Regions from separate parts of the Luteibacter sp. HAY1-4A genome, predicted to be linked through region 1. Evidence: predicted binding sites of a transcription regulator. Region 1 holds the regulator's gene; each other region holds the start of a gene.
The links. The regulator FliA, encoded in region 1, starts transcription of late flagellar genes. The targets are predictions, from matches to a motif close to TAAAGTTTNNCNNNCNNNGGCCGATAA.
Positions count from the first base shown of each region.

Region 2: a site for FliA is predicted at 3,498-3,524, ahead of ACPYOD_RS05270 (GGDEF domain-containing protein). Genes of this name have one in related genera too.
Region 3: a site for FliA is predicted at 2,868-2,894, ahead of ACPYOD_RS01440 (STAS domain-containing protein). Genes of this name have one in related genera too.

Region 1 is NZ_JBNDHZ010000010.1:32,866-39,268, forward strand. Features, by position in the region: gene ACPYOD_RS04895 (chemotaxis protein CheA) at 1-1,716, opposite strand, end outside; gene ACPYOD_RS04900 (protein phosphatase CheZ) at 1,724-2,365, opposite strand; gene cheY (chemotaxis response regulator CheY) at 2,375-2,776, opposite strand; gene ACPYOD_RS04910 (RNA polymerase sigma factor FliA) at 2,808-3,539, opposite strand; gene ACPYOD_RS04915 (P-loop NTPase) at 3,536-4,411, opposite strand; gene flhF (flagellar biosynthesis GTPase FlhF) at 4,460-5,791, opposite strand; gene flhA (flagellar biosynthesis protein FlhA) at 5,883-6,403, opposite strand, start outside.
Region 2 is NZ_JBNDHZ010000011.1:3,097-9,499, reverse strand. Features, by position in the region: gene ACPYOD_RS05285 (alpha/beta hydrolase family protein) at 1-1,939, opposite strand, end outside; gene ACPYOD_RS05280 (GNAT family N-acetyltransferase) at 2,016-2,306, opposite strand; gene ACPYOD_RS05275 (CorA family divalent cation transporter) at 2,455-3,414, shown strand; gene ACPYOD_RS05270 (GGDEF domain-containing protein) at 3,664-4,734, shown strand; gene ACPYOD_RS05265 (alpha-ketoglutarate-dependent dioxygenase AlkB family protein) at 4,827-5,450, opposite strand; gene sodC (superoxide dismutase [Cu-Zn] SodC) at 5,458-5,988, opposite strand; gene ACPYOD_RS05255 (pseudouridine synthase) at 6,059-6,403, opposite strand, start outside.
Region 3 is NZ_JBNDHZ010000003.1:1,446-7,848, forward strand. Features, by position in the region: gene ACPYOD_RS01430 (chemotaxis protein CheA) at 115-2,082, opposite strand; gene ACPYOD_RS01435 (response regulator) at 2,122-2,484, opposite strand; gene ACPYOD_RS01440 (STAS domain-containing protein) at 2,495-2,812, opposite strand; gene ACPYOD_RS01445 (hypothetical protein) at 2,950-3,282, shown strand; gene ACPYOD_RS01450 (hypothetical protein) at 3,908-4,624, opposite strand; gene ACPYOD_RS01455 (contact-dependent growth inhibition system immunity protein) at 4,973-5,461, opposite strand; gene ACPYOD_RS01460 (DUF2247 family protein) at 5,680-6,180, opposite strand.

The DNA of each region.
Region 1 (6,403 bases):
CTGGCCGGGCACGAGCTCGAAGACCTCGGCCACGTTCGACAGCGGCAGCGAAAGAAGACGATTGCCCACGCGCACCATCAGCACGCGCAGGATGGCCAGCGTGAGCGGCACGGACAGCCGCACCGTGCTGCCGTGGCCCACGCGCGAGTCGATCGACAACGTGCCGCCGAGTTCGACGATCTTGGTCTTGACCACGTCCATGCCGACGCCACGGCCGGAGATATCCGAGACCTGGCTGGCGGTGGAAAAGCCCGGGCGGAACACGATCTCGTAGCACTCGCGCTCGTCGAGACGGGCAGCCTGTTCCTCGTCCATCAGGCCCTTTTCGACGGCCTTGCGGCGCAGGACCTCCGGATCCATGCCCTTGCCGTCGTCGGTTACCGTGATGACGATGCGGTCGCCGAACTGGCCAGCGGCCAGCCGTACCGTGCCGCCGCGCGGCTTGCCTTCGCGGGCGCGCACGTCTGGCATTTCGATGCCGTGGTCCACGGCATTGCGCAACAGGTGCACCAGCGGATCGGCGAGAGCCTCCACCACGGTGCGATCGATATCGGTGTCCTCGCCTTCCGTGACCAGCTCGATCTCCTTGCCGAGCTGCCGCGCCAGGTCGCGGACGATGCGGGGGAACCGCGAGAACAGCTTGCCCACCGGCTGCATGCGCATGCGCAACACGGCGTTCTGCAAGTCTTCGGCGACGCGTTCGAGTTCGCCGATGGCACGTTCCATCGGATCGTTGGTGCCGCGCGGCGCGAGGCTGGTGAGGCGGTTGCGCACCAGCACGAGCTCGCCTGCCGCATCGACGAGACCGTCGAGGCGATGGGTGTCGACGCGAACGGTGGTGTCGGCCGTAGAGGCCTGCCGTTTCTCGGTCGCCGGAGCGGGCGCGGCCTTAGGCGCGGGAGCCGCCTGCGGAGCCGGAGCCACCGGAGGCGGCGCGGCGACGGCCGCTTCCGCCGTGGCGGCGACGGCGGCCGCACCCGGCGCGGCGGTGCCGTGCAGGCTGTCGAGCAGCGCTTCGAACTCGTCGTCGCTGATGCCGTTGGGGTCTGCCGCGACCGGTGCCGGCGTGGCAGCCACGACCGGCGCCATGGTCTCGGATGCATCCGGCTCGGCCCCGGGTGCCCCGGTACCGTAGAGGGAATCGAGCAGCGCCTCGAACTCGTCGTCGGAAATGGTGCCCGACGAAGCAGGCGCGGGCTCGCGCTCACTGCGCGCGGCGTCGAGCATCGCCTCGAATTCGTCTTCGATGGGATCGTACGGGCGCGACGGCACGGTGCCGGCGGCGGGCGCGGCCACCGGTGCGGTGAGCGCCACCGGAGGCGCCGATACGGCGCGGCCCGGAATGAGCAGGCGATCGAGCAGCGAACGCGGCGCGGCATCGATCGGCATGCCGCCGTCGGCGGCACGCATCATGTCGTTGAGAAGGTCGAGCGACTCCAGCAAGGCGTCCATGAAGCCCGCGTTGAGCACGATGGCTCCGTTGCGCGCCTCGTTCAGGAGATCCTCGGCGCGGTGGCAGAGCTCCACCATCGGATTGAGGCCGAGGAAGCCCGCACCGCCCTTCACGGTGTGGAACGCGCGGAATACCGCGTTCAGCAGTTCGGCGTCTTCCGGCGAAGACTCGAGGTCCACGAGCTGCTCGCCCAGGCTCTCGAGCAGTTCCCGCGCCTCGATCAGGAAGACGTTGAGCAGCTCGTTGTCCAGCTCCACGCTCATAGGGCGCTCAGAAGCCGAATTCGCTGAGGAGGCGATCCACTTCGTCCTGGCTGACCTTGTCGGCGGCCGGCGCCGACCCGCCCGCGAGCGAGCCGGTGAGGCGCACGAGTTCCACCAGCGAGGACTCGACCTTGGCCATGAAGGCCTCCACCTGGGCCACGCGCTGGCCGGAGAGGTCTTGCCACGACTGGGCTTCGACCATCTCGCCGAAGCCGATGTCGCAGCTTTGCGCGAAGTCGCCCACGCGCACGGCGAGCGCCGTGGCATTGGTGGCGAAGGCCGGATCGGCCTGGTCGAGCACCAGCACTTCATCGGCCTGGCGGGCGAGCGCCTGGGCCTGAGGACGCAGCTTTTCGCTGAAGTCGAGTGTGCGATGGGCCGCCTGCGAACTCATTTCAAGCACGTCGCGCAGGTGCTTGCGCGCATCGCTCATGTTGCCCGGCACGCCGTCGTGGGAAATGTCGGCCGCGAGGCGGCGGGCCGACTCGTGCAGGTCGCGCGCGAGGTGGCCGAGCGCCAGGAACAGGTGTTGTTCGCGCGTGCGCAGGAGGTTGTCCAGCGCTTGCTCGAAGGCGGCCGGATCGTCGGCGCCAAGCAGCTCGCGCAGTTCGGGTGCCACGTCGTGGCCGGTGGAAAGCATGGTGTTCATCGTCGTTCCTTAGCCCGCGGCCGCAGCGAGTCGTTCGAAGATCTTGTCGAGTTTTTCCTTCAGCGTGACCGCGGTGAACGGCTTGACGACATAGCCGTTCACGCCGCTCTGCGCGGCGGCGATGATCTGGTCGCGGTTGTTTTCCGCGGTGACCATCAGCACCGGCAGCGACTTCAGGGCCGCGTCGGCGCGAATGGCGCGGAGCAGGTCGATGCCGGTCATGTTCGGCATGTTCCAGTCCGTGACCACGAGGTCGATCGGCTGCGCGCGCAGCAGTGCCAATGCGGCGTTGCCGTCCTCGGCCTCCTGGATCAGGGTGTTGGTGAAACCCAGTTCCACCAGGAGGTTCCTGACGATGCGTCGCATGGTGGAGAAATCGTCCACCACGAGGATCTTCATGTTCTTGTCCAAAACTTATCTCCGCCTTGCTACTGCGCGTTCGTCAATGCTTGTCTTTCCAACCCGACATGCGTGCACGGAGGCGAATGAGGGCCTGGCCGTGGATCTGGCACACCCGCGACTCGCTCACACCCAGCACCGCACCGATTTCCTTCAGGTTGAGTTCTTCATCGTAGTACAGCGACATGACCAGCTTTTCGCGCTCGGGCAGCCCGTCGATCGACTGCGCCAGGGCGTCCCGCAGGCCTTCCTGCTCGAACATGCCTTCCGGACCCGTCGCGTCCGGATCGGCTACGTCGATCGCCGCGCCCTCGTCGCCTTCCGGCGCCGTCAGGCTCAACAACCGCGCGCTCGCCGCGTCCGCCAGGATCTGGTTGTATTCCATGGCGTCGATGCCCAGCCGCTTCATCACCTCGGCGTCTTCGGCGTCGCCACCCGTCTCGTTTTCGATCTGCCGCGTCACCTCCGCCACCTCGCGCAACTTCCGGTGGACGGAGCGCGGGGTCCAGTCCGTCTTGCGCAGTTCGTCCAGCATGGCGCCACGTATGCGGATACCCGCATAGGTTTCGAAGCTGGCCGCGCGAGTCGGCGAGTAATTTCTTGCGGCCTCGAGCAGTCCGATCATTCCGGCCTGCATGAGGTCGTTCGCATCCACGCTTGGCGGCAGCCTGCCCATCAGGTGATAGGCGATACGGCGCACCAGCGGCGCGTGGGTCTTTACCAGTTGATCCGCCGGGATACGCGTGATTTCCAGATATTCGGTCGCGACGCTCACAGTGGCAGCCCTCCTCCCAAGTGGGACCGCTCGGCGAAAAAGCCGATGCGACCCTGTGCCCGGGGTTCGGGTTCACCCCATGTATCGACCGACCTGGCCAGATTCTTGAATCCGACCGCGGACCGGCTGCTCGGCCATGCGTCGACCACGGCCGACTGGCGGCGGATGGCCTGGCGCAGGTATTCGTCGTGCGGAACCATGCCCATGAAATCCAGGGACACGTCGAGGAAGCGATTGGTCACCCGGGACAGCTTCTCGAACAGCTGGCGGCCCTCCTGGGCGTGGCGGACCATGTTCGCCACGATGCGGAAGCGGTTGACGTCGAACTCGCGGCTCATGACCTTGATCAGCGCGTAGGCGTCGGTGAGCGACGCGGGTTCGTCGCAGACCACCACCACCACCTCGTCCGAGGCCGCCGCGAACATCGACACGCTGTCGGAGATGCCGGCGGCGGTATCGACGATCAGGTACTCCGGAGCCAGCGGGTATTCGTCGAACGCCCGGATGACCGCGGCGTGCTCGATGTTCGGCAGCTGCGCCATGCGCCGCGTGCCGGACGTGGCCGGGATCACCTTCAGGCCGTGAGCGGCTTCGAGGATCAGATCCTCGATGCGGCAGTCGCCTTCCAGCATGTGGCCCAGGTGGCGCGTGGGCTGCAGGCCGAGCAGGACGTCGATGTTCGCCATGGCGAGGTCCGCGTCCAGGAGGAGGACGTCACGGCCACCCATCGCGAGCGCCATGCCGAGGTTGACCGCCACCGTGGTCTTGCCGACGCCGCCCTTGCCGCCCGCGATCGCGATGCTGCGGGTGGGACGACGGTCGGCGAGCCAGTTGAGGCCGGCGGCCTGGGTGGAATCGACGTGTGTGCTCATGAAGGAAGTCACTGCCCGTATGTGTTCTGTCTGTGTTCCGTGGGGCCGTCAGGCCAGTGCGGCGGTCGCCGTGCCGAAACGTTCGGCCAGCAAGGCGTCGTCGGGTTCTTCGTTGTGCTGCTTCAGCAGCTGGGCCGCGAAACAGACCAGCTTGCGCGCGTCCGCCGAGGCGATGTCCTCGGGCACGCGCTGCCCGTCCGTCGTGTAGTCCAGCGGCATGCTGTGGCGGATCAGGGCCGAGAGTGCACCACCAATCAACGGCGCCTCGTCGAGCTTGGTGAGGATGGCGCTCTGCGGTGCCAGCGGCGCGTAGGCGCGAATGGCACTGTCGATGGCCTGCGCCTGCGCATTGGCCGCCAGCACAAGGCATACGCGCACGTCGGACGTAGCGCGCAGGGTTTCGAATTGCTGCTGCAGCTTGGGATCGTTGCCGGCCAGGCCGGCGGTATCAACGAGCACGGTGTGCCGGCCGCGCAACTGGAGCAGCACGTTGCGCAGGCTGGTGGCGTCGTGGGCATTGAACACGCGCACGCCAAGCAGGCGGCCGTAATGTTCGAGCTGGGCACCGGCGCCGATGCGGTACTGGTCGGCGCTGATCAGCGCAACGTTCGATGCGCCATGGCGCAGCACGGCGCGCGCGGCGAGCTTGGCGATCGTGGTGGTCTTGCCGACGCCGGTGGTGCCGACAAGCGCCGTGACGCCGCCACCCACCGTGTCGAAGTTGCGGCCGCTCGTGCGGATGTTGCGCGAGAGCAGGCCCAGCGGCAGGTAACGCGCCTGGTCGGGGGTCATGCCGGGCGGCAGCTCGGCGCAGAGCGCGCGGGCCACGTCGCCGTCGATGCCGAGGCGGGTCATCTCGCGCAGTACGCGGGCACGCAGCGGCTGCTCGCGATCCATCTGGTTCCACGCGAGCGTGGAGAGCTGCACCTCGAGCATCTCGCGCAGGTTGTTGATTTCGGCGCGCACGCCGTTCACGGCGGCGTCGTTGTTCGGCACCACGGTGGCGGCACGCACCACGTCGGCGACGCTGGCGGCCAGCGCCGCGCTCGACTGTCGCTGCGGCGCGTTGCCGTTGGCAGGGGCACCCGACTTCGCAGCGCGCTCGACGGCGGCGGCCGTCGCGGCACGAGCCTGGTCGATGCGCGCGGCACGCCCGGCCTCGTCGAGGACGGCGCGCATCGGCGGTTCTTCGCGCTTGGGCTGGTCGAAGCCGAAACCTGCTTCACGCACCAGAGCCTCGTCGTAATCGAGCGCGGCGATGATCTCGATGCCGTCGTCCAGCCGGCGGGTGGAGAGGATCACGGCGTCCGGACCCTGCTCGTCCCTTACCTGGCGCATGGCCTGGCGCATGTCCGGCGCAACGAATCGCTTGATTTTCATCGTTTCTATCCTTCCCTCATCCTGGCGTCCTCATCCCGGAACGCCGCTTGCCTGTTTTTGGTTCGCGCCCAATCGCGCGTCGTCTCTTTGCTTACCGTCCGAGGGCCGTCACCAGCTTGACGCGTCGGTTGTCCGGAACCTCGTTGTACGCAAGTACATGCAGGTTTTGGGCCACATGCCGTGTGAAGCGTGAAAGCCACGGACGAAGCGCCGGCGACACCAGCAACACGGCCGGTTCGCCAGCTGCTTCCTGGCGACGCGCCGCGTCCGCCACGCTCTGCTGCAGGCGATCGGCCAGGCCCGGTTCCACCGCCGCGCCGGCGGGGCCACCGCCTTGCAGCGACTGCAGGAGGATCTGCTCGAGTTCCGGCGCCAAAGTAATGACGGGCACTTCCGTACCGAGACCGGCGATTTCCTGCACGATCTGTCGTCCGAGAGTGACGCGCACCGCGGCGGCGAGGACGCCCGGGTCCTGGCTCTGTCCCGCATGCTCGGCCAGCGATTCCACGATGCCGCGGAAGTTGCGGATGGGCACGCGTTCGGCCAGGAGGTTCTGCAACACCTTGACCACGACACCCAGCGACAGGCGCTTGGGCACCAGGTCTTCCACGA
Region 2 (6,403 bases), on a different contig from region 1:
GGGACGTGGGCACGCCCTGGGCCCGCAGGGCGTGCCAGAACTCGAACGACTGCGGCGCCGGACACTCGGCATCCCGCTCGCCCACCACGATCAGGGTCGGGGTCTTCACTTCCTTGATGAAGTTGATGGCCGAGCTCTTCGCGTACACCGCCGGGTTGTCGTAGACGGAGGCCCCGAAGAAAGGCTTCATCCACTGGTCGATGAGGTTCTGGCCGTAATAGCTCTGCCAGTTCGAGATGCCGGCGCCCGCGACCGCCGCGCGGAAGCGCCCGGTCTGGGTCACGCCGAACATGGTCATGAAGCCACCGTAGCTCCAGCCGGTGAGGCCGAGGCGCTTGTCGTCCACGGGGTGGTTCTTCTCGATGACGTCCACGCCGGCGAGCACGTCGCGCATGTCGCCATAGCCGAAGTCTTTCCGGTTGGCCTGGACGAACGCCTCGCCCTGGCCGTAGCTGCCCCGGGGGTTGGGCATGAAGACGAAATACCCCAGCGCGGAGAACGGCGCGCCGCCGTACCCAACGCCGGGCCAGCGCGGCGACACCATGGAAGCCGGGCCCCCATGGATGGAGACGATCATGCCGTAGCGCTTCGACGGGTCGTAGTTTGCCGGATACAGCAGCCAGCCCTGGACGTCGTGCCCCTCGTTCGTCCAGGTGATCGATTCGGCTTTGCCCCAGGACGGCTTCAGACCGGCGTTGAACGACGTGACCGCCTTGGGCGTGGCGCTGCCGTCCAGCGTGGCGACCTGCACTTCCGGCGCCTTGTCGAACGAACTGGCGGCAAACGCGGCCTTGCCGGCGTCGGCGCTCAGGGAGAGCGACATCGAGAAGCGGCCGTCGCCGACGGTCATCGGTGTTTCGAACAGAGTGGTGGCCTTCGCACCGCCTTCGGCGAGCGCGTAACTGGAGACGCGGCTCATGCCCGCGGCATGTTCGGCAACCAGCAGGCGGTCCGGGCCGGTCCAGGCGAGCCATGCCGGCGTGGTATGGATGCCCGGGGTGACGTCGACGGGTTCGCCGCCTGCGGAGGCGACCGTCCAGATGTCGCCGCCATTGGAACCCTGGTCGCTCATGAGGCCACCGACGAAGGCAATGCGCGATCCGTCCGGGGAAAAGCGCGGCACGGCCATCTGCAGGTCTTTCAGGGGACCGCTGAGCTTCACCGTGTCGACGAGGGCGACCGCCTTCGCGCCGGCGGTGGCCGGTTGCGCATAGAGCTTGGCCACCCACCAGTTGTTGTCGCCGGGAGGCGGAGCCGCGACGTACGTGATGCGGTCGCCGGTGGGCGAGAAGGAGAATTCGTAGACATGCAGTTCGTCGGGGGTAAGCGTATGAACGGCACCGCCCGCGAGGTCGACTGTCGCGACCTCCTGAACCTCGATGCCTTCGACACCGATCTCGCCAAGCTGCGGCTTGGCCGCTGCCGTGGCGCTGGCACGGCGCGTGGCGTTCGGCACGTAGAGGAAGCCGATGGCTTTCCCGTCCGGACGCCATTCAAGGCCTTGCACGTAGCCCTTGAGATGGGTGACGCGCTTCGGTGCGGTCTTGGCCGCCACGTCCACCACGCTGATGTCGTTCTGCCTGCCCTCCTCCACGCCGGGCGCCTTGCCCGCGCAATCGGAGAGGAAGGCCAGGCGACGGGAATCCGGGGCCCAGGTGGCTTCCGTCTCGCTGCACCCCTTCGTCGCGGTGACACGGCGGGCGTTGCCGCCGTCCACGTCGGCCACCTGCAGCACCTGCTTGCCGTCCGTCTTCACCGTCCAGGCCAGGTGCTTCGCGTCGGGCGAGATCGACACCGACTCGATCGACCGCACCTTGCCCAGGGCTTCCAGGATCGTCGCTATCCGCGGATCCTCGGGTGTCCTGGCCGGGAAACTGCCCGCATGGGCGGCACCCGCGCAGGCAAGCACGACGGCGGCGGCGATCCACTTCGTACGCATGGGTGACCCTGGTCTGTGTGCGAAGCGTGAAACCTAACACGGACATGAAGACACGTGCAGGGTGGCGCTTCGCATTTCACGCCAGCAGGTGTGCGTACTCCGGATTCCGCTTGAACCACGTGGCCGCGTAAGAACATGCGGGGCGAATCTTCCACTTGTTCTCCTGGGCCACCTGTACCGCGAAGCGCGTGAGCAGGTTCGCAATACCGCGGCCGCCGACAGGATCGGGCACGCCGGTGTGGGTGATGATCATGACGTCGTCCTCGAGGACGTAATCCACTTCGCAGTGATGGCCGTCCACCACGACCGAGAACTCGTGCTTCTTGCTGTCGTGGATGATTTCGAGGGGTTTGGCGACATCGCTCATGGGGGTTCTCCGTCGGGACCTTCGAAGCATGCGCGTTCCGGCCCCCCGGTGGGAAGACTCGATATCGTCAAACAGGTCGCCTCTGCACTTCCCACACTAAGCGCAGGCGTAAACTGCCTGCGCATTCAAGCCGAGGACAAGTCCCCACGTGCTGATCATTCACGAACACGGCCACCGAGGCCAACCCGTCCAGTGGACCAAGGGCATGGCCAAGCCGGCCACGCCCATCTGGATCGACCTCCTCGATCCCAGCGAAGACGAACGCCGCTGCGCGGCGGAGATTACCGGGCTGCGCGTACCGGAACGCGGGGACATCGTCAGCCTCGCGCTGTCCAGCCGCATCCGCACCGACGACGACGCGATGTATCTCTCCATCCCTTATTTCGCGGATACCGGCAACAACCACGCGGCGCCGGTGGGGATCGTGGTGACGCACCACGTTCTCATGACCCTGCGTTTCGAGGCATCGCCGGCTTTCGACCTCGCCAGCGAAAGCTGCGAGTCGCATCAGTGGGAATCCAGTGCCGACGCGCTGGCGACGCTGATCGAGGCCATCGTGAACCTGGCCGCCAAGCGCATGGAAGACGTTTCGGCCGACCTGAAGAAGTTGTCGGACCGAATCTTCACCCGTACCCGCGTCGGCACCCCCGCCCTGCGCAACTGCATGCTGGAGGTCGGCCGCCTGGAGGGTGAGCAGGCCCGGAACCGCTCGTCCATGCTCGGCGTGCAGCGCATCGTGTCCTTCGTTCGCGCGAAGAAGCCGGAATGGATGTCCGACGACGTGGAGCTGCGGCTTCGCGTGGTGGACCACGACCTGCGCACCCTCGACGAATTCGACGACCAGGTCACCAACAAGCTGCAGTTCCTGCTCGACGCCAGCCTGGGCTTCATCAGTACCGACCAGAACCACGTGATGAAGGTGCTCACGGTTACCTCGGTGGCGACCATCCCACCGGTGATCCTGGCGGGCGTCTGGGGCATGAACTTCAAGCGGATGCCCGAACTGGACTGGACCTACGGCTACCCCATGGCGATCGCGGCCATCCTGCTCAGCATCCTGCTGCCCGTGCTGTTCTTCAAATGGCGCGGCTGGCTCGAGGGCGATTGAACCCCTAGCGTATTCGTTCACATTTGTGAAGCTACGCAACTGCGACTGGCTTCACATTTTTTTACATCCCACCGCTTTCCCCCTAAAGTCGGCGCCTTTCCGGCCGACACACCCTTTGTGGGTCCTCGCGCCGGATCGCCGGACAGACACACAGGGCCGCCGTCGTGGCGGCCTTTCTCGGGGGAGGAAGGGGTCGGTGCGAATCAGTTGTCCAAATCGCGACGGGTCGGCGGCGGAAAGCTCGCCGTCATGAAAGCTCCGTGGCACGCCCTTGTCGGCACGCTGCCCGAGTCCCGTCTGCTCGACTCGGTGGCGGAGTTCACCCATCACCGGGACATCGACGCCCTGGACCACAGCGTGGTGCTGTCGCTGGCCGAACTGGTGCCCGTCAGCAGCGTCACGCTGTGCAAGCGTGGCGAGGACCTGCAGCATCCGGTCGAGTCCATCGTGGTGTGTTCGCGCAAGGCCGACGGCGGGCTCGTGGTCGAAGCGATCGACCCCGGCCGCGAGGGCGACCCCATCGACACCATCGTGTGTGCCATGGAAACGCTGGAGCCGATCAGCGACGTGACCGAGGACGGCAGCAGCCGCCTGGTCATTCCCATCCAGCGCGAGCACGCGGCCATCGGCGCGCTCATGCTCGAAGCGCCCGATTCGCTGGACGAGGTCCGTTCGATGGTGGAGGGCTTCGCCCGCATCTACGGCAACTACATCGCCCTGCTCAACGAGAGCGAGCGCGACAAGCTCACCGGACTCTACAACCGCCGCAGCTTCGAGCAACGCCTGCAGCGGCTGCTCAAGCTCCAGCGGCAGCGGGCGCGATCCACCGCTCCGGACGGCAAGGAACAGCGCCAGTCCCCTGACAATGCCTCGCAGCTCTTCCTCGCCATCCTCGACATCGATCACTTCAAACGGATCAACGATACCTACGGGCACGTCTACGGCGACGAGGTGATCCTCATGCTCGCCCAGCAGATGCGCGCGAGCTTCCGCCAGGGCGATGTCCTCTTCCGCTTCGGCGGCGAGGAATTCGTGATGCTCATCGAGGCCCGCGACGAACAGGCGGCGCAAGCCGTTCTCGACCGGTTTCGGCAGTTCGTTGCCGGCCATGCCTATCCGCAGGTGGGCCACGTCACGGTCAGCATCGGCTTTGCGCGAATCACCGAGAACGACTACCCCGAGATCGTGCTCGACCGCGCCGACAAGGCCCTCTACTTCGCCAAGCAGAACGGCCGCGACAGCGTGTATGGCTACGAATCGCTCACCGCGCGCGGCGAACTGGCGTCGTCGGTGGCGCTCGGAAGCATCGACCTTTTCTGAGCATCCGCTGTAGGAGCCGTATAGCGGCGAGGGGAACTTACCTCGCGGCTTCATCGCTCCGCTGGTTTCTCGCCGCTATAGCGGCTCCTACATCACTTGGCCGGCTTGCGTGAGACGTAACGGCGGCCGCCGGCCTTGCCGCCCGGGCGCACGCGGAAGGCGAGGCTGATGCGCGGGCCTACGGCCGCTCGCGTCTTGGGAATGCCGTGGTCGTAGTGAAACTGAGTGGCGTAGCTCATCGTGAGCAGGCTGCCCGGCTCCATGTCGATATCGAAGGCGCGCTTCGGTGCCTCTCGTTCGCGCAACACCATGCGCCGCGTCGCGCCGAGGGACAGGAGGGCAATGGGCGCCCCTTCCGTCAGTTCTTCCAGATGATCGTTATGCGGCGCCACGCTGTCGCGGCCGTCGCGATAGAGGTTGAGCCCCACGGAGGTGAACGGTACCTGCGTATGCGCGATGACCTCCCTGGCCGCCTCGCCGAGCGCCGGCGGCAAGGTGGGGTCGTCGAGCGCGTAGTGCTGCACCAGCCGCGGTACGTCCACTTCGCGACCGTACATCGACCGCCGCTGGGCTTCCCAGGGAATGTCCGCCATGAGGCTGGCGAACCAGGCCGCCGCCCTTTCCTGCGGGATCAGGGCCGGCTCGTACGCGAAGCGCCCGTGCTCGTCGTCGACGAGCACGAGGGGCTCCGCGCGGAAGAGACCGGCCTGGGACATCGCTTCCTTACTTGACCACGCCGCAGGCGATGCGAGCACCGCCGCCGCCCAGTGCCTCGGGCGTGTCGGAATAATTGTCGCCGCCGGCGTGGATCATGAGGGCATGGCCCTTCAGGGTGGCGAGCGACTTGAGGCGCGGCGCGGTAACCGCCGTGGTATCGGTGCCGTCCGCACCCACGGTGATCTTCGGCAGGTCGCCTTCGTGGCCCGCCGTCGAGTCGGGGCCTTCATGCTTGCCTGTGTGCGCGGGATCGAAATGGCCGCCCGCGGCCAGCGCGGCGCCCTTCTTGCCGTCCTTTTCGCCGGGGTCGCAGCTGGGCTTCTCGTGCAGGTGGAAGCCGTGCTCGCCCGGAGGCAGGCTCTTCAGGTTCGGCGTGAACACGAGGCCCCCGGCACTTTCGGTCACGGTGACCGTGCCCACGGAAGCACCCGAGCCGGTCGCACTCACCATCTTCATCGGCACGGTTACACTCTTGTCGGCGGCCTGCGCGCCGGCGCAGACGAGCAGCCCGGCCATGGCTACGGCAATACGATTCATCGTGCACTCCTTGGGTTTCGAGGGAATCCCGATACTGCACCCAGGCCCGTGAAGCGTCCAGCCGGGCGGGTTACTCGAAAATGCGGGCGGTCTGCTTGTCCGTCAACTGGTGCCATTCGCCGCTGCGCAGGCCATCGAGCGTCAGGCCGCCCAGCGCCACGCGTTCCAGCGTCTCGACGTGGTTGCCGACCGCGGCGAACATGCGGCGAACCTGGTGATAACGGCCTTCGGTAAGGGTCAGGCGGGCGTGACGCGGGCCCAGCACATCCAGCGAGGCCGGTTCCAGCGGGGCGGTCTCCCCTTCCAGCATCAGCGTTCCTGCCGCGAACGTGGCGGCCTCGTCGCCGCGCAGATCGGAGGCCAGAGTGGCTTCGTAAACCTTACGCACCGACGCCTTCGGCGAAATGATCCGGTG
Region 3 (6,403 bases), on a different contig from region 1:
GCGATCCCGCGGCAGCGGGCCTGCTTGCCGCGAGCCCCCATCGCCGCTGAAGCGGCTGCCACACAGAGCACGGCTGCCGGTGGGAGAACCCATGTGCCCCAATGCGAGCCCTTGTCAGGCCGCCTTGCGGCGGCCCTGCATGCGCACGAGGCCCGTCACGTCGGCAATCAACGCGACGGAGCCATCGGCCAGGATGGTGGCGCCGGAGATGCCGGCCACGCGGCGGTAATTGGCCTCGAGCGACTTGACCACCGCCTGCTGCTGGCCGATCAACTCGTCCACGAACAGGCCGATGCGGGTGCCCTCGCCTTCCACCACGATGACGATGCCTTCGTCGACGGCGCGGCGGCGGCCATCACAACCGAACACGTCGAACAAGCGCACGATCGGCAGCCAATGATCGCGGAAGCGGAACAGCTCGCCGCCACCCGCCACGCTGCGCACGGCATCCGGCTTCACCTGCACCGATTCCACGATGGACACCAGCGGCACGATGTAGGTCTCCTCGCCCACCGCGGCCGTGAGACCGTCGATGATCGCGAGCGTGAGCGGCAGCGTGATGGTGAAGGTGGTGCCGCTGCCCTGCGTGCTGCGGATGGCGACGGTGCCGCCCAGATCCATGACGTTGCGGCGGACCACATCCATGCCCACGCCACGACCCGAGAGATCGGTGGTGGCGGCAGCGGTAGAGAAGCCCGCCTCGAAGATCAGTTCGGCCACGGCGTCGTCGGACATGCCGTCGCCCGAAGCGATGATGCCGCGCTGCACAGCCTTGGCCACGATGGCGTCGCGGTTGAGACCCGCGCCGTCGTCGGCCACTTCCACCACGATGGAACCGCCGCGATGGAAGGCCTCCATGCGCAGCGTGCCCGTGTCGGACTTGCCGGCGGCAAGGCGCTTGGCCGGCACTTCCAGGCCATGGTCGATGGCGTTGCGCACGAGGTGGACCAGCGGATCGCCGATCTTCTCGAGCACGGTCTTGTCCAACTCGGTAGTCTCGCCGCGCAGGTCGAGCACCACTTTCTTGTCCAGCTTCTGCGCCAGGTCGCGGACCAGGCGCGGGAAGCGGTTGAACACCGTGCTGATGGGCAGCATACGGATGCTCATCACGCTTTCCTGCAGCTCGCGCGTATGGCGGCCCAGCTGGGCGAGGCCATGGCGGAGCATTTCCAGCTGCGATGCGTCCACACCGTCGTGGAACTGGCTGAGCATGGACTGGGTGATGACTAGTTCGCCCACGAGGTTGATCAGCGTATCGATCTTCTCGATGCCGACGCGGACGGAACTGGCTTCGCTGTTCGTGGCCACGTCGCGCACGGCACGCGGCGCGGACGGGGCTGCCGGCGTGGCGGCGACCGGCGCGGGCGCGGCAACGCGGGGCGTGAGGGTGAGATCGCAATCGCCGTCCACCCAATCGAACACGCCCTCGACGGCCGCGCGCTTGGCACCGGCATCGAGGTGGAGCGTCCAGCCGAGGTAGGACGACGAGGCGTCCATGTCGGCCAGCGCGGGAAGCTTGCCGGCATCGCATTCGACGCGAAGCGGGCCGAGGGCGCCGAGTTCGCGGAACATGCGGGCCGGATCGTTACCCGTCTTCAGCAGGTAGTCGAAGGGACGGAAGGCGATGTCCCAGCCTTCGATGGCTTCGGCCGGGGCGGCGGCTTTCGCTGCGGCAGGTGCCGCAGCGGCACCACCGGACACCATGGCCGAAAGTTCTGCCAGCAGCGCCTGGCTTTCCGCCGTGGCGGCCGGTTTGCCGGCCATCGACAGGGCAAGCATGTCGCGCACGGTGTCGCCCGAGCGCAGCAGGAGCTCCACCACGGCCTTTTCCATCGGACGGCGGCCGCTGCGGACCTCGTCCATCAGGTTCTCGGCGACGTGCGTGAAGGCGGCCACATCGGTAAAACCGAACGTGGCCGCGCCACCCTTGATCGAGTGGGCGGCACGGAACACCACGTTGATCAGTTCCGGATCGTCGGCACCCTCGTCCAAGGCGAGGAGCGCCTGCTCCATGGCGTCGAGACCGTCGAGGCTCTCTTCATGGAACGCCTTGTGGAATTGCGCCAGATCGACTTTGGACATGGGGGTGGATCCTGGATTGCCGGAACGTCTTGGTACGGATTAACCGAGCACGCGGGCCACGGTGGCCAGCAACTGGTCGGGGTCGAACGGCTTCACCAGCCAACCGGTGGCGCCGGCGGCCTTGCCTTCCATCTTCTTTTCCGGGTTGGACTCGGTGGTGAGCATGAGGATCGGCACGCCGCTGTAACCCGGACGCGTGCGGATCTCGCGCACCATCGTGATGCCGTCCATCACCGGCATGTTCACGTCGGCAAGGATCAGGTCGAACTTGTGGTTGCCGGCCGAGTCGAGCGCCGCCTGGCCGTTGTCGGCCTCTTCGACGTCATGGCCCGCGCCACGCAGGGTGAAAGCGACCATGCTGCGCATGGAGGCCGAGTCGTCTACCGCAAGAATCTTTGCCATCGGAGCACCTTCAGTTCACGCCGGCGTGGGCCGGCAGTTCGATCAAAGCATCAAGGCCCAGCACGGCCACGCCGCGCCGGAGAGGATCGCTGACACCGGTCCAGGCGACGGGCAGGCCCGCCGCACGGGCATCGCGGGAGAACGCCGCGAGCACTTGCAGGGCGGCCGTATCGACCTGGGCCACGGACGCACCGTCGAGTTCGACGGGCTGGCCGGCAGCCAGGACACCCAACAGCGTGTCGCGGAGTGTGGGCGCCGCGCCGATACGCAGGTCGGCATCCAGCGCCAGCGGGGCGCGAGGGGCGTCTTTGGAGGATTTCTTCGCCATCGTCCGTACCGTTGGGACCCTTGGCGCGCATCGCCCGGGGGGTCGTTCGATGGTCTTATCGGCTTGGTGGGGGAAAGCTTTAGGGTAGCCGGCATGTCGACGCCCCCTGCAGCGACGCCGATACCAGCTGTGCCACCATGCGAACCGGTCGCAATCCTTATCCCGGCCCGCACGGCGACACCATCCCGGGCACGCTCGAGTTCCGGCGTGCCGCGCCGCTTGCGGTCCCAGCGGGACTCCTGGTGAAAAGCAAATCGCTTCTGTGGCAGTTGTTCGTGTCGCTCTCCGTGGTGCAGACCGTGGTGCTGTTCTTCGCCTTCGGCGGCCTGCTTTATTTACTGATAGATGCGCGTAACACGTACATTCCCGACAGCTTGATCAAGACGGCCGCGGAAGCGGTGCGTACCGGTTCCTACCGCAACCTGACGGTATTGACCGCGTCCAGCAACAGTTCCATCTCCTTCCCGTAATCGTTTGCCTCGAAGTCGTCATCTATTCCTTTGACGAGAAACTCGTCATTTATCACTTCACACAATATATCCACTTCATCCGAAGTAGCGGTACCTAGTTGCGCCTTAGCAATTAACGAGAGATCGGCTCCAAAAGTAAGACAGAGCTCCCGCAGCTTCTCTAGTTGTCGGCTACTTAGTTGAGCCTTCATCTACCAATACCCTCGCTCGACTTTGCCCACCCGGTTACTACGTTTTCCACAATGGTCGTACCCTGGCACAACAGAAGACCGCGGCGTGACAGGCGACCATTGGCGGCTTCAAACATTCCGTGCGGCCAGACCGTGCCGCTCTGGAGGATGGCGAAAATTCTGGATCGTCGTTTCATCGCAATCGCTTGCAACAACGACAATCGGGCGAACCGGCGCATGGAGGTGGTGTCGTGCTGCCGGATCGGACAGCGCGTACCACTGCTGCAGCAAGTGGGTGCGCAACATCGTTCCCTGGCGTACGGGTGTCAGCCGCGCCGCGCCTTGGCATGACCGACCACCTTCCACCCGCCGAATTTGAACGGCGCGCGGACAATGCTTCTACGCAGCGGCTTACGAAAAACCGGTCACTTCATTGGCGCTTCGCGCACCGACAGTCATTGAACCCCAAAGACAGCGCGGCGCAGGGCATTCTGAGCGTCAGCTGTGGCAGCTGATCTGAAATCACCAAGCAGGTACTCAACATGGAGAAGATCGCCGTCCGTGACGACCTGAAACTCTCCAGGATTCAACGCGGAGCGGTCAAGATCGCGCCCCAGGACCTGGAAAACCCTATTCGAAAGCCACATCCTCGAAGCGACCATTTCAACATAACCCTTGCGAAGAACTCGTCGCATCGGATTTTGGGATGTATCGACTACCAAAGCGTTGAGAGGTGAAGGCACCCCGTTATCGACAAGCTTCAAGGTTGAGATGTCAATACCGGACCCCTCGAACTCAAGCAAGTCCCTCGCATTCTGCCAATGATAATAATCGTAGACGAATGAATATCCCTGCACGAACGACGGCACCTGTTCAAACAGAGACCGCACGACCGCTTGAAGGTCAAGCAACCGCCAATCGTCACTGCTGATTCTAAACATCTGATGATCCCAGGAAGCGACGGTCGCAAAGTCCCAAACCAGACCACTCGATTCAATCACAAACCCCATGTTGCCCTTCGCTCTTAATCGCTTCTCCAGCACTTTCGGCGTCACTTCTTGACCAAAGAGAAAAACCTGCCCAGATACCCATGATTGGTCGGCAATAAACGCCCACAAACGTGCCGCCTCAACTTGCCTTCCGGTGAAGATGATTTCGAGACACTTTTTCATTTGAATTCCTTGACAACAACGGTCACGCCGCGAGCTCGGCCGAACTCTATCAGCTGATCGGCAGCCGCGGCGCCTCCTGGCTGAACCCTCAAATCCAGGATCATGCTCGCCGGCTTGTCATTCACCGTCGCGCCTGCAGCGCACTCTGCGGGAAGTCGGGTGGTGCCGCTTCCTGGGGTGTGGAGGCAGGCTGTGCCGGGTGCGTCCGAAGTACCAGTGCGTCTATAGCGCACCCGCACTGGTAAGCGTGTCCCAAAGCGCATGAAAGTTACATCCGTAGTACGAAAGCCCCAGCGACTTCTCCAGCTAAAGGTAAAAAATCAGCCTCGGAATTTATCCTTGAATCGTCTATCTGCATCGAGATAGAGCCATCCGCACGCGCTCTCCCAGCACATCGTCATTCTCTTGCAACGACACCTCGACGTACTGTGACGGATCGATACCATCACCAGTCCACGCTTCCAGCTTCACATGCACACTAGGGCGCAATGTCACAAGACTCTCAACGCAGCGCACCGAGCAACTCATCATTTTCTTGAACAGCGCTTTTTTCGACTTGTAGCCAAAGCGCCCCGATGCCGCCTCGGCCCATCCTCGATTAATTTCCTTAAATCTCTCGGTGTCGAAGAACAGAGGGTATTCGTCCAAGGAGATCCACCGACTGGCGTCCACCGCTTTGCGCAACGAGGATCCCAGCGTGACGCTCGGCGTATCAAGCTCGTGGAACTCACAAACGCCATCGGGATCCCTTCCCATCAGGCCACGACCAGAGTAGGTCTCAATGCAAATAAACATCTCATTCATTACCACGCTAGCAGCTTTAGACTCTTTCAACATTCCATCATTCCCCTGCAACCACTTTGACGTCTATGCGCGGTCTTGGCGGCACAACCGATCTTCAGGTGATCGCCATCTGAGCTGCTCGCGCGCTTAACGCCACTCAGTTGGGCCTTCATCTGCGTCGCTCACCCTCATTACCAAGAGGTCTCTGGGAAAGTCAACTCGGTACTGTGAAAACTTCACCCCGCGAGAAGCCTTGCTGACAAACCACGCAGTCATCCCTTGGAAGAATCTGACTCCGCAAAGAGGTCCCTGCGAAGTCTCTCCAATAACAGACCCCAGTTTTCCAGGAGTTGACTTTCTCCACCACTTCCCGGGTGTTCGGGCGGCATGTAGCGAATTATTGAAGACATGCATTCGGGATAATCAAAGTCCGCATACAGACATTCGGCCACTACAAAAACGTTGTCGTAAGCGTCCCGATTTCGATACACCCAAAGAAGCGTCAAATATATCCATAGACCCTTCATCCGATCTTCCGAGCTATCCGGCCTGATCAAGCGAGCCATCATGTCCTTCACATCGTCGGAATCATTCCCACCTAGGCCAGCCAGATCATAGTGAGCATCTGATGAGTCCTGCGACAGGCTATCGCTGGCGTATTCGACGACACCTCTGGGGCTGATAAGGCCTCTATCCAGTCCGCATCCGAGCTCGCTCCATTTCATCCCAGGCGCTTCCGCGAAGCAAAACCCACCTGTCAACGGCACTTCCATCGTTCACCTCAATTTTTCGTGACACCTCGCTATCGCCTCGTAACGCCAATTGCATGATCCGCCACTGCGAAGCAGAGCTCGCCCACCTGGCTACCGAAGCCTGACGGCGTCGGCGAAAAGTGTTGAAGCACTGCCCCCCTTTACTGCCGCCCCTGATTCAGGGGGGATGCGCACCTCGTCAGTGCAGTGGCAAGCCAAACGCACTCCGCTTCTGACGGGATCA